3 regions of the Glutamicibacter sp. NPDC087831 genome follow, and region 2 is predicted to be linked to each of the others. Evidence: riboswitches for the same ligand, from Rfam matches in the RefSeq annotation. Region 2 holds a riboswitch; each other region holds the start of a gene.
The links. A riboswitch is a leader RNA that binds a small molecule or an ion and turns the genes downstream of it on or off. The one in region 2 is predicted to bind thiamine pyrophosphate.

Region 1: linked by a shared signal. The riboswitch ahead of thiO (glycine oxidase ThiO) and the one ahead of ACIOJF_RS00365 (ECF transporter S component) in region 2 are both predicted to bind thiamine pyrophosphate.
Region 3: linked by a shared signal. The riboswitch ahead of thiM (hydroxyethylthiazole kinase) and the one ahead of ACIOJF_RS00365 (ECF transporter S component) in region 2 are both predicted to bind thiamine pyrophosphate.

What each region holds. Positions count from the first base shown of each region.
Region 1 is NZ_JBIUVH010000001.1:400,900-405,464, reverse strand. Features, by position in the region: gene moeB (molybdopterin-synthase adenylyltransferase MoeB) at 1-1,045, opposite strand, end outside; gene ACIOJF_RS02020 (thiazole synthase) at 1,042-1,863, opposite strand; gene thiS (sulfur carrier protein ThiS) at 1,866-2,111, opposite strand; gene thiO (glycine oxidase ThiO) at 2,138-3,235, opposite strand; TPP riboswitch at 3,233-3,337, opposite strand; gene ACIOJF_RS02005 (GNAT family N-acetyltransferase) at 3,348-4,376, shown strand; gene ACIOJF_RS02000 (mechanosensitive ion channel) at 4,460-4,565, opposite strand, start outside.
Region 2 is NZ_JBIUVH010000001.1:72,792-77,356, forward strand. Features, by position in the region: gene ACIOJF_RS00340 (Na+/H+ antiporter subunit D) at 1-960, shown strand, start outside; gene ACIOJF_RS00345 (Na+/H+ antiporter subunit E) at 969-1,598, shown strand; gene ACIOJF_RS00350 (monovalent cation/H+ antiporter complex subunit F) at 1,600-1,866, shown strand; gene mnhG (monovalent cation/H(+) antiporter subunit G) at 1,866-2,270, shown strand; gene ACIOJF_RS00360 (DUF4235 domain-containing protein) at 2,327-2,569, opposite strand; TPP riboswitch at 2,654-2,774, shown strand; gene ACIOJF_RS00365 (ECF transporter S component) at 2,840-3,448, shown strand; gene ACIOJF_RS00370 (ATP-binding cassette domain-containing protein) at 3,445-4,565, shown strand, end outside.
Region 3 is NZ_JBIUVH010000002.1:29,525-34,089, forward strand. Features, by position in the region: gene ACIOJF_RS06585 (aldehyde dehydrogenase family protein) at 1-995, opposite strand, end outside; gene ACIOJF_RS06590 (hypothetical protein) at 1,060-1,290, opposite strand; gene ACIOJF_RS06595 (hypothetical protein) at 1,277-2,614, shown strand; gene ACIOJF_RS06600 (GntR family transcriptional regulator) at 2,611-2,979, shown strand; TPP riboswitch at 3,014-3,108, shown strand; gene thiM (hydroxyethylthiazole kinase) at 3,098-3,892, shown strand; gene thiE (thiamine phosphate synthase) at 3,885-4,526, shown strand; gene thiD (bifunctional hydroxymethylpyrimidine kinase/phosphomethylpyrimidine kinase) at 4,523-4,565, shown strand, end outside.

The DNA of each region.
Region 1 (4,565 bases), 330 kb from region 2:
TCCGCGCTGCCTGCTGCGAACGGGCACCGGTTTTGCACACGAATACGACCGCCGAAGCGCTGTGCGCGAGCTTTCCCAGTCCCCGTTCTTTGAGCTGCGCGAGCGGAAGGTGCTGGCTGTGCGGGATCGCTATGATGTCGCGTTCCCAGGATTCGCGCACATCCACCAGCAATACCGGTTCTTCCGTTTCCAGCTCCGCTAGCTGCTGAACCGTGAGCTCCGGGACATGCCCTTCGGCAGCGCAGGAAACCGGCTGGTACTCCCCCAGCCCGGTCACCGGCTCACGTTGCGGATCCCTGGCGAATTCGAGGGTCCGCACAGTGGCTTCCAGCGCATCATAGAGCCAGAGCTTGCCGCTCAGGGTGGTCCCGATTCCGGTAATGAGCTTCAGGGCTTCGGCGCACATCACCGAACCGATAACGCCGCACAGTGCGCCGAAGACTCCTCCTTCGGCGCAGCTGGGCACGGAGTCCGCGTCGGGGATTTCCGGAAAAAGATCACGCAGCATCGGGCCGGTGCGCGGATCGAAGACGGACACCTGCCCGGAGAACTGGAAGAGGGTTCCCCACACCAGCGGGGTGCCGGTGATTTCCGCGGCATCATTGGACAGGTACCGCGTGGCAAAGTTGTCGCTGCCGTCGATGACCAAGTCATATTCACTGAAAAGTGCCACGGCGTTGGATTCATCCAGCTTTTCATCCACGGTGATGATCTGGACGTTCCGGTTCTGCTCGTGGGCCATCCGCCGCACCGAATCCACTTTCAAGCGCCCTGCATCCTGTTGCCGGTGCATGGTTTGTCGTTGCAGATTGGACAGCTCGACGGTGTCATCGTCGATGACCCCGAGGGTGCCGATTCCCGCAGCGACCAGGTAGCTGGCAATGGGACTGCCCAGGCCCCCGGCTCCGATAACCAGCACCTTGGCGTTGGCGATGCGGCGTTGCCCTTCTTCTCCCACCCCGGGCAGGGACAAGTGCCGGGAGTAGCGCGCCAGCTCTTCCGGTTCCAGCTCCGCGCCGGGTGCGACCAGGGCTTCCCGGCTCACGAGAAGTCACCGACCAGGGTTTGCATCATGCCTTCGGCCGGCGATGAGGCCAGTGCGGTATCGCGGCGCGGGATCCGGCCAGCGAGCCGCGCGGCGCGCCCGGCACGCACAGCATCCTTCATGGCCCTGGCCATGAGCGGCGCGTTGTGCGCCCGGGTCACCGCACTGGCCAGCAGCACCGCGTCGCAGCCGAGCTCCATGGCCAGGGCCGCATCCGAGGCGGTGCCCACCCCGGCGTCAAGGATCACCGGTACCTGCGCGCGGGAGGCGATGGTGGAAATATTGTGCGGATTCAGGATCCCCAGGCCCGAGCCGATCGGCGCTCCGGCCGGCATGATTGCCGCAACCCCGGCGTCTTGCAGGCGTTGGGCAAGTGCCGGATCATCATTGGTGTAGGCGAAGACCTGGAACCCGTCGGCCACTAGTTGCTCGGTGGCCGCATGCAGTTCCAGCGGGTCCGGCAGCAGCGTGTGCTCATCGGCAATTACTTCGAGCTTGATCCAATTGGTTTCCAGAGCTTCACGGGCCAGGTGCGCGGTGAGGATCGCATCGCGGGCGGTGAAGCATCCAGCAGTGTTGGGCAGCGCAATCACGTTGTTGCGCTGCAGCAGTTCATACACGTTGCCTGCGCCGGCCGCCGAAAAGTGGCGGATGGCCACGGTGGTCAGTTCCGTTCCGGAGGCCCGCAGGGCGCTTTCCAGGGTGGTCAGCGAACTCGCTCCCCCGGTGCCGAGGATCAAGCGCGAGGACAAGGTGCGTCCGGCGATTTGGAATGGGTCGCTGTGGATGTCCAGCTCGGTGATGTTGCGCGTTTCCATGCCTAGCCTCCCTGGGCCGCGGTAACGAGTTCAATGCTGTGCCCTTCGGCCAGCAGGTAGCTATTCCAGGCGCTGCGTGGAACGACAGCGCCATTGACGGCGGCGGCAACTCCGAGCTTGCTGCCGTCAGCGGCCACCGAGTTGGCGTCCAGTTCCTTGCCGATTTGCGTGCTGATGAATTCGCGAAGGGTGGTTCCTTCGTCCAGGTTCAGTTGCCGTGAATTGAAATTGATGCCGATGCTTGTCATGGTTGCTGCTCCGTTCGGTGAGCGGTCTAGGTTGCGTTGGCAAAGCGGTGGGGATCCACAGCCTGGTGCAAGGGGTGGGATTGGTGGCCGTGGGCGAGATCCGCAGTGAGCGTTGCGCCCAGCGGAGCCAGCAGCACGCCGTGCCGGGAGTACCCGGTGCAGAGCAGCAGCCCTGGATCAAGGCGTCCAAGCAGCGGCCGGTCATCTGGCGTGGCGGGACGTGCCCGGGCCGTTGCCTCGTTCAGCGTGCAGTCGCTGATGCCGGGGACCAGCTTTCTCGCGTTGTCCAGCAGCAGGTGCATCGCGCCAATGTTCACCGCTTGTTGCCGGTCTTCACGGACGCTGGCGCCAAGGACGAGGCTGCCGTCCCTTCTCGGCACCAGATACACCTGTTCCCGGTGCACGATGCCGCGGATGGTGCGGGTGATGAGCGGCGGGCCTGCTGGTCCCTGGATCCGGAGGATGTCCCCGTAGACCGGGCGCAGCGGAAGTTCGTTCAAGCCATCGAGGGTGCCAAGACCGGTGGCCACGATGGTCTGCTCCGCTTCGAGGATTCGGCCCGATGCGGTCCGCACAGCGGTGGTCCGCTTCCCGTCGGTCACCAGTGCCTGCGCCCGTTCCTCGACCAGGTGCGGACGCAGATGCTCCAACAGGATCTTGACGATGGATCGAGGGTCGACCTGGTGGTCATCTTGGCACAGGACCGCGCCGGCAATATTGGCGGCCAAGGCTGGTTCGAGCTTGCGGGCTTGGCTGGGCAGCAGCTTTTGCGCTGACAGGCCGAGGGATATCTGCAGTTCGGCCAGCTCGTGCAGGGCTTCGCGGTCCGCAGGCTCTGCGGCGACAACGAGCGTGGAGTTCTGCAAGTAGTCCGGGCGTTGCCCGGTGGCCGATTCGATGCGCTCGATGAACTGCGGATAGGCGGCATTCGAGGCGGCAAGCAGCTGGTGCAGCGGGCCATTGCCCCAGACCGTTTCAGCTGCCGGGGCCAGCATTCCTGCTGCCGCGTAGCTTGCACCTTGGCCGGGTGCCGGATCGATGAGGGTGACGGTGTGTGCGCGTGATTCCAGCTCGAACGCGACGGCCAGGCCGATTATCCCGGCGCCAACAATGTTGACATGCACAAGGGCACGCTTCCTTCCTACGGCGGCATGACCCGCATCAGGTGTAGCGGTCGGCTCGGTGCCCTCTCAGCCTGGTCGATTCAGGCTCCCGCGGATTACAGCGATTATAAGCATGATGCAGCTCATAAAGTCGAACTTCATTGAACGCAGTTCCGTCATCTTCTGTGATGTACTTGCTGACATGGCATTCCATGACTTCCCTATCGTGCTTCCCCAAGGTTCTGCGCTATCCAGCACCATCATCTCGTTGGAGCAAGAACTCTTGGAATCCAGCCAACGCCATAGCCAGGAGCAATTGCAGCGGCGCTTGCATCCTCGGTTCGCCGAGGTGGGAGCCAGCGGGCGAGTCTATGATCGCGAGGCCATCATTGCCCAGCTGGCCCGGGAGCCGGCACGGGATGCCGGGGCGTTGAAAGTCGAAAGCCCGGTGGCTCTCCAGCTTTCAGACCAGCTGGTGCTGCTGCGCTGGAAGCTGCTCGCCGGTTCCCCCAGCGAACGCAGTTCACTGTGGATCCATGAGCAGGGCCGCTGGCAGCTGCTCTTCCACCAGGGCACGGCCGCCGCTCATCCGCAGCCATCCGCAGGACCGGAGGAAGCCGTGCATGCCGACGGTGAATTCTCGGTGCGCCGGCTGCGCCTTTCGGATGCCGAAGCGGTCTACGAGGCATTTTCCTCGAACCCCGACATGTTGCGCCAAGGCGACGCCGATTCCCCGCAAAAGGCTGAGTCGTATGTGCGCGCACTGCTGGAGGCCGGGGAACGCCAGCAGGCGTTGGCCGTCGCATATCGGGATCGGCTGGTGGGACTGGTGTGCGGTACGGTAGACCCGGCCAATCGGAACGCGTGGATTTGGTATTGGATGAACCAGAATTACCGGGGCCGGTCGCTGGCCACCCGCGCCGTGGCAACCTTAGTGGATTACCTGTTCGACGAGCTGGGACTGTACCGCTTGGAGCTGGGCTTGCGGGCAAATAATCCCGGGTCGAAGCATGTGGCAGAAAGCAACGCCTTCCTGCACGAAGGTGTCGAACGGGGCAAATTCCTGGTTGCCGGAGAACGCATCGATGTGCACACCTACGCACGGTTGCGTACCGATGGCGGCTCTGCGGTCATGCCCTTGCCGTGGGGCACGCAGCAGTAGCTTGGCGGGCATCAAAAAAGTCGCGGAATCCGGTCTTGGATTCCGCGACTTCTTATCTGTCCCTCAGGTTTTGTGATGCGTGGTTAGATGCCTGGGCTCGATGCCGGTGGCGTCGAGTCCGGGCCATTGGTGGTCTGTTGGGCCTCCATCTTTTTCAGCGTGCGGGCCGCAGCATCACGACCGCCGAGG
Region 2 (4,565 bases):
GTGCTGTTGCTGATCGCTTTCGGCATCAAGGCCGCGGTCTTCCCGCTGTCCCTGTGGCTGCCGGACTCCTACCCGACCGCACCGGCCCCGGTGACCGCCGTGTTCGCCGGGTTGCTGACCAAGGTGGGCGTCTACGCGATCGTCCGCACCGAAACCCTGCTCTTCCCGGGCGGCTCGGTCAACGCCGGACTGCTGGTGGTGGCCGCGCTGACCATGGTCATCGGTATCCTCGGTGCGCTGGCGCAGACGGACTTCAAGCGCATGCTTTCCTTCACGCTCACCAGCCACATCGGCTACCTTATCTTCGGCGTGGCCGTGGGCGGGCCGCTGGCCATCGCCGCGACCATCTACTACGTGGGCCACCACATCATCGTGCAGACTTCGCTGTTCATGGTGGCGGGACTGATCGAACGCCGTGCCGGTAGCTCGAATGTCACCCGGCTCGGCTCGCTGGCCAAGCTCTCCCCGGCATTGGCCCTGCTCTTCTTCATCCCGGCCATCAATCTGGGCGGCATCCCGCCGTTCTCCGGATTCCTGGGCAAATTCGGGCTATTGCATGCGGCCGCGCAGGATGCCGATCCGCTGACCTGGGTCGTGATCGGCGCCGGATTGCTGACCAGCCTGCTGACCTTGATGGCGATCATCCGCGTGTGGGCCCGTGTGTTCTGGCGCCGTGCTGCTGATGCCGAGGTGCCCAACCAGGATCTGGTGGCCGAAGCGACGCAGGTCGCCGACGAGACGTTGGCCGGCGGCGCGCAGAACCCCCGCTTGGGGTTGAAACTGGCCAAGCAGCTGGAAGCCGACTCCTTGCCGTGGGGCATGCGCTACGCCACCGGTTCGCTGGTGCTTGCGGGCATCGCCCTGACCGTCTTTGCCGGGCCGATCTTCGAATTCTGCGAGCGGGTGGCTGCGGAACTGATCGCCCGCGAACCGTATATCAGCTCGATCTTGCCATTCTGATTGGAGGGATGATGCCGAACAAGAACTTTGAACCGCGTGACCAGCGCATTGACGATGCGCTGGATACCTCCGGTGTGCGCCACCGCGCGACACTCAAGCAGGAATGGCCGCTGCTTCTGCTGCTGCTCTTTGTCTGGGGTGCTCTCTGGCAGGACTTCTCCCTGGGGAACATGGTCTTCGGCGTGATCATCGCGCTGCTGATCGTGAACCTGTTCCCGCTGCCGCCGGTGGTCCTTTCGGGCCGGATCAATGCCTGGTACTGCCTGAAGCTGTTCATCTGGTTCCTCGGACAGGTCTTCGCGGCCAGCGTCCATGTGGCCTGGCTGGCGCTGGTCCGCGGGAAGCGCACCCGCAGCGCGGTCATTGCGGTCCCGCTGCGCACCGACTCGGACCTGATCGTGATGACTGTGGGACACGTGCTCACGCTGATCCCGGGCTCCTTCGTGATCGACGTGGACCGCAGCTCGTCGACGCTGTACCTGCACTACATCGACATCGAGTCGCCTGCGGACGTGGAGAAGGCGCGTGCCGGCATCCGGGACATCGAACGCCGGCTGATCATGGCTATTGGCAGCCGAGACGAGTACGAAGCGATCAAGAGCGAATGCGGACCGAACTTTGATGCGAGGAAGGGGTAACATGCTGGATATCGTCATTTGGATCTGCGGCATCATGCTCGGGCTCGGTGCTGTCGCCTGCCTGGTCCGTGTTGCCAAGGGGCCGTCAATCCTTGACCGGGTGCTGGCCCTGGACGTGATGCTGCTGATCATCTCCGCCGCGCTGTGCCTGGAAATGGTGCTGCACAAGCACACCGACTACTTGCTGTTCGTCGTGGCCGCCTGCATGCTCGGGTTCATCGGTTCGGTGACCGTCTCGCGCTTCGTTTCGGATCAGAGGAACGCCTAATGGAAATCTTCCTCGATGTCCTCGTTGCCGTCCTGCTGATCCTTGGCTGCCTGATGTCATTGATCGCAGGTATCGGCTTGCTGACCTTCCCGGACATGCTCACCCGCATGCATGCAGCGACCAAACCGCAGGTACTCGGCTTCCTGCTGATTTTCGCTGGACTGGCCATTTACCTGCGCAGCTGGGCTGTGGTCCCGGTACTCGTGCTGGCCTGGGGAATGCAGCTATTGACCGCACCGGTTTCGGCCCACATGATTGGCCGTTCCGGCTACCGGACCAAGCACGCTGCCAAGGAAACCCTGTTCTCCGATGAGCTGAGCCACGTGGTCAACAAGGTCAACGGAACACCGCCGACCGGAACCACCCCGGTTTCCAAGACCGGATCGCCAGACGAACAAGATTGAGAAAAAGCGGGAGCCGCCCCTCTGGGCGGCTCCCGCTTTTGGCTCAACGCCGAAGCTTACTTGGTGAACTTGGCAACAACCTTGTTGGCGCTGCGGTCAGCCACCGTCTGCAGGATTGCTGCGACCAGGGCCGAAACGACTGCGAAGCCTAAGGCACGGCGGAAAGAAGCTTCCGCTGCTTCCTCAGTGCCCTTGCGTGGTGCTTTGCTGCCGGTTGCCTTCAACCAAAGGAAATCAACCAGCTTGCCGCCGAGCATGCCAGCGCCAACGGTGATACCGGTAGTGGCAAGTTTCTGCACTTTATCCATTTTTTCCTCGCGATCAAGCTCTTGACATATCGTTCCTCTGCCCAGCATACCTGCGGTATGGTGGGGGAGCAGTAATTATTCCGACAGGGGAGCGTCAGACTTTTAAAAAGTCGCAAGACGCTGAGAGTGCGATAGATCGCAGACCCTCGAACCTGCCCCGGCTAGTACCGGCGAAGGAAGTCGAGCATCTCGGATGCGGATAGGCGCGGCAGTATGCCCTCATTCCGTCCATCTCCCCTCCTTTCCACAGGAGGACCAGCAATGAACGAAACAGTTTCGAAGCAGCGGACCGGCTGGCGTGTAGTTGATATCGTCGTCGCCTCGGTGATCGCCGTCGCTTCAGGGGTCATTTTCTGGGCGTGGAGTGCCGGCTATGGCCTGTTCTCGCTCGCCTTTGCGGCTTTCCCGCCAGCCACCGCGTTGCTCACCGGCATGTGGCTCTTCCCGGCGGTGCTCGGCGCACTGATCATCCGCAAGCCAGGCGCCGCAATCTACTGCGAGCTGCTGGCCGCTGTGGTTGAAGCGCTGCTCGGCTCGCACTACGGCTTGACCGTACTGATCTCCGGCCTGGTCCAGGGCCTGGGTGCAGAGCTGGTCTTCGCAGCATTCCGCTACCGCAAGTGGAACCTGGGCGTGGCGCTGCTGGCAGGCTTGTTCGCCGGCTTGTTCGCCGGCATTTCCGAGGCCTACATCCTGGCCTACTACGTTGAGTACACCGCCGGAATGAAGATCTTCCACGTGATCGCCACCGGCATTTCCGGCGTAGTCGTCGCAGGGCTGCTGTCCTGGTTGGCCACGCGTGGACTGGCGAAGACCGGTGCATTGAGCGCCCTGCCGAGCCGGCGTGCGCACCTGGAAAGCGCAAAATGAGTTCCTTTGCCAATTCCGGCGCAGCCTCGCTGACACAGCGCGGTGCCGCCATCACCGCAACGGGGTTCGGCTGGCAGCACTCCGAGAGGAAGAATCCTGCCATCTCGGGACTGGACCTTGTGATCCACGCCGGTGAGAAGGTGCTGCTGGTCGGTCCATCGGGCGCCGGCAAGTCAACCTTGCTGCACGCGATGGCCGGGTTGCTGGAAGCGGATGAGGACGATCAGGTCGCTGGCCGGCTGCTCATAGATGGCAGCGATGCCTTCATCCGGAGCCACCCGGTGGGCTTGATGCAGCAAGACCCGGAAACCCAGGTAGTGCAAAGCAGGGTCGCCGATGACGTGGCCTTTGGCGCCGAGAACCTCGGAATGGATCCCGAACTGATCCGCCAGCGGATCCCCGAAGTGCTGGACGCTGTGGGTCTGGGTGCGCTGTCCTTCGAGCACCGCACCCAGCAACTTTCCGGCGGACAGAAACAGCGGTTGGCCTTGGCCGGCATTCTGGCCATGGAACCCAGCGTCATGCTGCTCGATGAACCGACTGCCAATGTGGACCCGCAGAGCATTGAGCTCTTGCGCGATGCGGTGCTGAACGCCGCCCGGCTTTCCGGTGCCACGCTGGTCGTCGTGGAACACCGGATTGAAGCCTGGGCGCAGCATGTGGACCGGGTTATCGTGCTGCAGCCCGGAGGGGGAGTCGCGCACGATCTGGACCCGCAGCAGCTGTACACCGATGAAACGGTGCGCGAGGAGCTGGCTACTGCCGGGCTGTGGATTCCAGGCTACTTCCCGCAGGTGGCCCGGGCAACGAACGGTGCCGGTGCCACGCTGCTGGAAGCGCAGCAGCTGGTATCCGCCCGCACCGCCACGGCACCGCGCACCCAAGCGGTGGACGTGAATGTGCAAGCGGGCACCGCGACGGTGATTCGCGGCGAGAATGGCGCTGGAAAGTCGACGCTGGCCTTGACCTTGGGCGGATTGCTCGTCCCGGCCGACGGCGGCTTGGCGGCCACCGCGCAACTGGCCGACGGTCTGGGCAACTCCCCGTTTGCCTGGAAGGCCGGTGCATTGATTGGGCGGATCGGTTCGGTGTTCCAGGAACCCGAACACCAATTCGT
Region 3 (4,565 bases), on a different contig from region 2:
TCCTCGTCGTATTCGCCGCCGAAAACCACCTCGCCCTGCTCGAACATCGACAACAGCCGGTCAAAGTGCTTGCGGCTGACGATGCGGCCAAAGTCCGGATGGGTCAGCGGCTCCTTGCCGTAGAAGCTGGTGATGGCCTGGCCCAGGCGCTTGATGAGCTCAGACGAGTCGCCCACGCTCAATACGTAATCCGGGGCCACGCAGGTCTGGCCGGCATTCATGAATTTGGCGTAGGCCAAGCGCTTTGCGGAAGCCAACGAATCGTTTTCCACCACGGCCGGCGACTTTCCGCCCAGTTCCAAGGTGGTTGGTGTCAGATGCTTCGCAGCCGCTGCAGCCACGATCTTGGCCACGCGTTCACCGCCGGTGTAGAAAATATGATCCCAGCGGGCGCCGAGCAACTCCGTGGAGGTATCCACCCCGCCTTCAACTACCGCGTAGACACGTTCGTCGAGGTAGACCGGGAGGAACTTGGCCAAGGCGCCTGAGGTCGCAGGAGCCAGTTCCGATGGCTTGATCACCGCCGCGTTGCCGGCAGCAATGGCCGCGACCAGCGGTGCGAGCACCAGCTGAACCGGGTAGTTCCAGGCGCCGATAATCAGCACGACCCCCAGCGGGCGCGGCTCAACCTTGGCAATGGCTGGTTGCAAAGCCAGCGGTACCTTGACGCTGGTGGAATCCATCCATTCAACGAGGTGGCGCTGGGCGAAATCTATTTCTGCCCGCACCACGTCGATTTCGGAGAATTTGGCTTCGGTGGCACTCTTGCCCAAGTCCTCGGCCAGGGCCTGGACGAAGTCTTCCAGATGCTCTTCGAGCATCTTCTCCAGGGCCTTGAGCTGCTGCAGGCGGAAGCGTCGCGGATGCGTGATCCGCGTGTCCGCAGAACGCCGCAAATGGCTCAGCACTGTTGCTATGCGCGATGGATGCTCGTCCACCGGAGGTGCGGAATCACCGACCGGTTCGGGCAACGGAGTGGAAGTAAACAGACCCATGATTTGAGCGTACGTCACTGGGACTATTTTTCATCGTTTAATTCGCCGGAGGATTCAATATGTATCAAATAGTTGATACATTGATTTCCATGAACCAGTTCTCGGCGAGCGCCATATCCATCGCTTTCGTTGCCGCAATCATCTGCGTTTGGTTGCGTTCGGTGGCGCACAGGCGTGGAACACCAGCTATCGACCGGGCCCGATCCCACTCGTTCTGGTGCGCATTGATCGCATTCTTTGCTTCAACCTCATGGGATTTGTCCGAGACCTGGCGCGTTTCAATGACCGAGCCCAATTCAGGTTCGGCTCTCGCTGAAGCACTCACTCCGGGGATCTGGGTTCTTCTGGTTTACCTCATCGGCTTGTTCACTTGGCCCAAGGAACTCCAGCCAGTGCGCACCGCTTCATTAGAGGCCCGCAGCCTGACAACTCCATTTCCCAAGGCCCTAGGGGCTTTCGTTGGGCTTTTGCTGCTGATCGCGGTCGGCTCCCTGTGGCCGGCGTCCAAAGTCGAAGGGCTCGTTGGCGTTCCGGCCTCGGAATTCACGACCTTTGATTTTGACGGCATCTATTCATACGCGTCGGAGGGTCCGTATGATGGGCGGTTGCCGGGCACACAGATGCTCCCGGTATTCATCGTGGCCCTGGCAGGGATCATCGTGGCCGCGGCTGTGATTACCGTAGTTATCCTGAAAAGACCTGCCTTGGCCGGCATCTCGGCCGAAGACAACCAAGCGTTGCGCACGGTCTGGCTCAACCGCTTGATGCGCAATATCGGCATCGTCTTGCTGGCCTTCACCGTGTCGGTGGTCAATTACTCGCAGGCTAATTCGCCGGATGGACAGTACGAGTTCGTTAGCTATGGCGCCCTTGCGGTCGCCCTCACGTTGCTCTTCTGGGGACCGCGCTCTACATTCTCAGCTCAATCCACCACCAGGGAACGGACCGCCTTCTCGCGTTTGCGTGATCAACTATTCACCTTGCAATACGTAACTGCAGCACTCACCTTGCTCAGCGTTGCAATCGGCTGGTCATTCTTGCCACTGGATGACGAGCTCCAGATGCCTACCAATGAGCGAACTACGTGGATCTTAATGATCTTTGCCGGTGCGGCTTTGAGCTATGCCGTTCTCAATGCGCTTTATCTCAGCTACGTCAGCACGGTGGCCCGGCAGGCGTCTGCAGCACCCAAGTACCACGCGCCCCTGCCCTTGTGGTCCTACATCGCCGCTGGCTTGCTGTTTGCCACCAGCACCTATTTTCTGCTCGATCCGCCGCTGGACTATTTGTGGGGCTTCGTGCCTCCAGGCAAGACAATGGTTGCAGGCTTGATCCTGCTGTTGCTGGCAACCCATCTTGGATTCGTCTGGTTCTCCCGCCGGGCAATTATTCCCTGGGCTGTCTCGTCGGCCGAAGAAATCTGGTACCGCAAGGTCCTGGAACTGCGTTCAATGCGTGTTAACACCAGTGCAGTGGTAGCCATGCTGCTCATTGGCTACGGATTCCCGGCCGGGCTGGGACTCTTTGCATTGCTCATCTTCGTTGTCCCAGCAGTCATTTTCCTAGAGCGCCCCGGTAGCGCCTTCGTGCGGGAACATCAGCCGGCAGCTACTTCATGAGCACGCAGATCAGTGTTGACCTCCAAGCAGCTACCCCGCCCTATGAGCAGATCCGCTCGCAGATTGCTTCACTGATCTCCTTGGGAGATCTGCCCTCGGGGAGCAAGCTGCCTACTGTGCGTGCGCTGGCCACGGACCTCGGCGTCGCTGCCGGTACAGTGGCGCGCGCCTACAAGGAGCTGGAAGCCGAAGAGCTGATCACCTCCCGGCGCCGTGCCGGCACAGTGGTCAACGAGCGGCCGCAGCCGGTGGATACCAGTGAAGATCTCCTGGCCGCCGTGGATCACCTCTGGGCGTTGGCGGTCGCGCAGAAGGTGGATGCGGCCACGCTCAAGGCCTTGGTGGCGCGGCGCGAGCGTAAGTAACTTGTCCTCGGAACCGGTTGTGCGTACGCTCTATGGCAGTGACACGGGGTGTCGGATCAACCGACTGAGATAAGACCCGTAGAACCTGATCTAGTTCACGCTAGCGGAGGGATGTCGCATGGCTTTGCATGCAGTTGCCCAAAAATACCGGCAACAATCACCTTTGGTTTTTTGCCTGACCAATACCGTCGTATCCAATTTCACCGCCAATGTCTTGCTGGCATCCGGGGCTTCCCCGGCCATGACGGATCTGCCCGGAGAGGCCGGCCCATTCGCGCAGGCAGCTTCAGCCGTATTGGTGAATTTGGGAACTCCAAGCACTGAACAGCTGACCGCCATGGAAGAAGCTGTGCAGTCGGCGAGCGCTGCAGGCACCCCCTGGGTCCTGGATCCAGTGGCAGTGGGAGCGCTTCCGGTGCGCACGGAGTTTGCCCGGCGCATTGTCCGGCAACGCCCGACCCTGATTCGCGGCAACGCCTCGGAAATCCTGGCCCTGGCCGGCCGGCAATCTGCTTCGCGCGGTGTCGATGCCTTGGATGAGGTTTCTGCCGCCTTGGCGGCGGGACGCGAACTGGCCACGGAACACGACTGCGTAGTGGCCATTTCCGGCCAGGCTGACGCCATCATCGACGCCACGCGTACCGTCTTGGTGCATACCAACGGAATTGGCTTGACCCGGATGACAGGTGGCGGCTGCGCCTTGGGCGCGGTCTGCGCCGGGATGGTTGCGGTCCACGATGACCCGTTCGAGGCCACCATCGCAGCCCACGGTTTCTATGGCCTGGCCGCGGAAAAGGCCCTGGCTGGCAGCTCCGGTCCGGGCAGCTTCGCAGTTGCCTTCCTTGATGCGCTGTCGGCTGCCGATCCCGGGGAACTGAAGACTTTGAAGTACGAGGAATTGAACCATGCATAATTACGGCGCTTATCTAGTAGCCAACACTGCCAGCTGCACCCCACGCAGCACCCTGGAAGTTATCGAGGGCGCCGTCGCCGGAGGGATCGGGTGGATCCAGCTGCGCGCCAAGGATGAAAGCGCCCGGGAATTCTTCGAGCTGGCCTGCGCGGCTGCCAAGCTCACCGAGGGCAAAGCCCAGTTGCTGATCAATGACCGCATTGACGTCTACCTCGCGTCACGGGCTGCTGGCGCAGCAGTTAACGGCATCCATATCGGGCAAAAAGATGTGCCGGTACAGTTGGCTCGCCAGATCATCGGCGAGGGCATCATCGGCTTGAGTGCTTCCAGCGATGAGCAATTGGCCCAGGCGAACAAGGACGCCTCGGTGATCGACTACCTCGGTGTAGGAGCCATCCGCGCCACTCCGACGAAAAAAGACCATCCTGCTCCCCTGGGGCTGGACGGCTTTGCGCGAGCCGCGGCCTTGGCCAAGCTGCCCTGCGTAGCGATCGGCGCAATTACCCAAGACGATGCCGCCGCGATCCGCACCGGCGGCGGCGCAGGCCTGGCCGTGGTCCGCGCCATCTGCAACGCCGAAGATCCGCAACTTGCCAGCGCGCAGCTGGTCGCAGCCTGGGAGGCCTCGAAATGAACATCCTATCCATCGCAGGCTCCGATCCTTCCGGCGGCG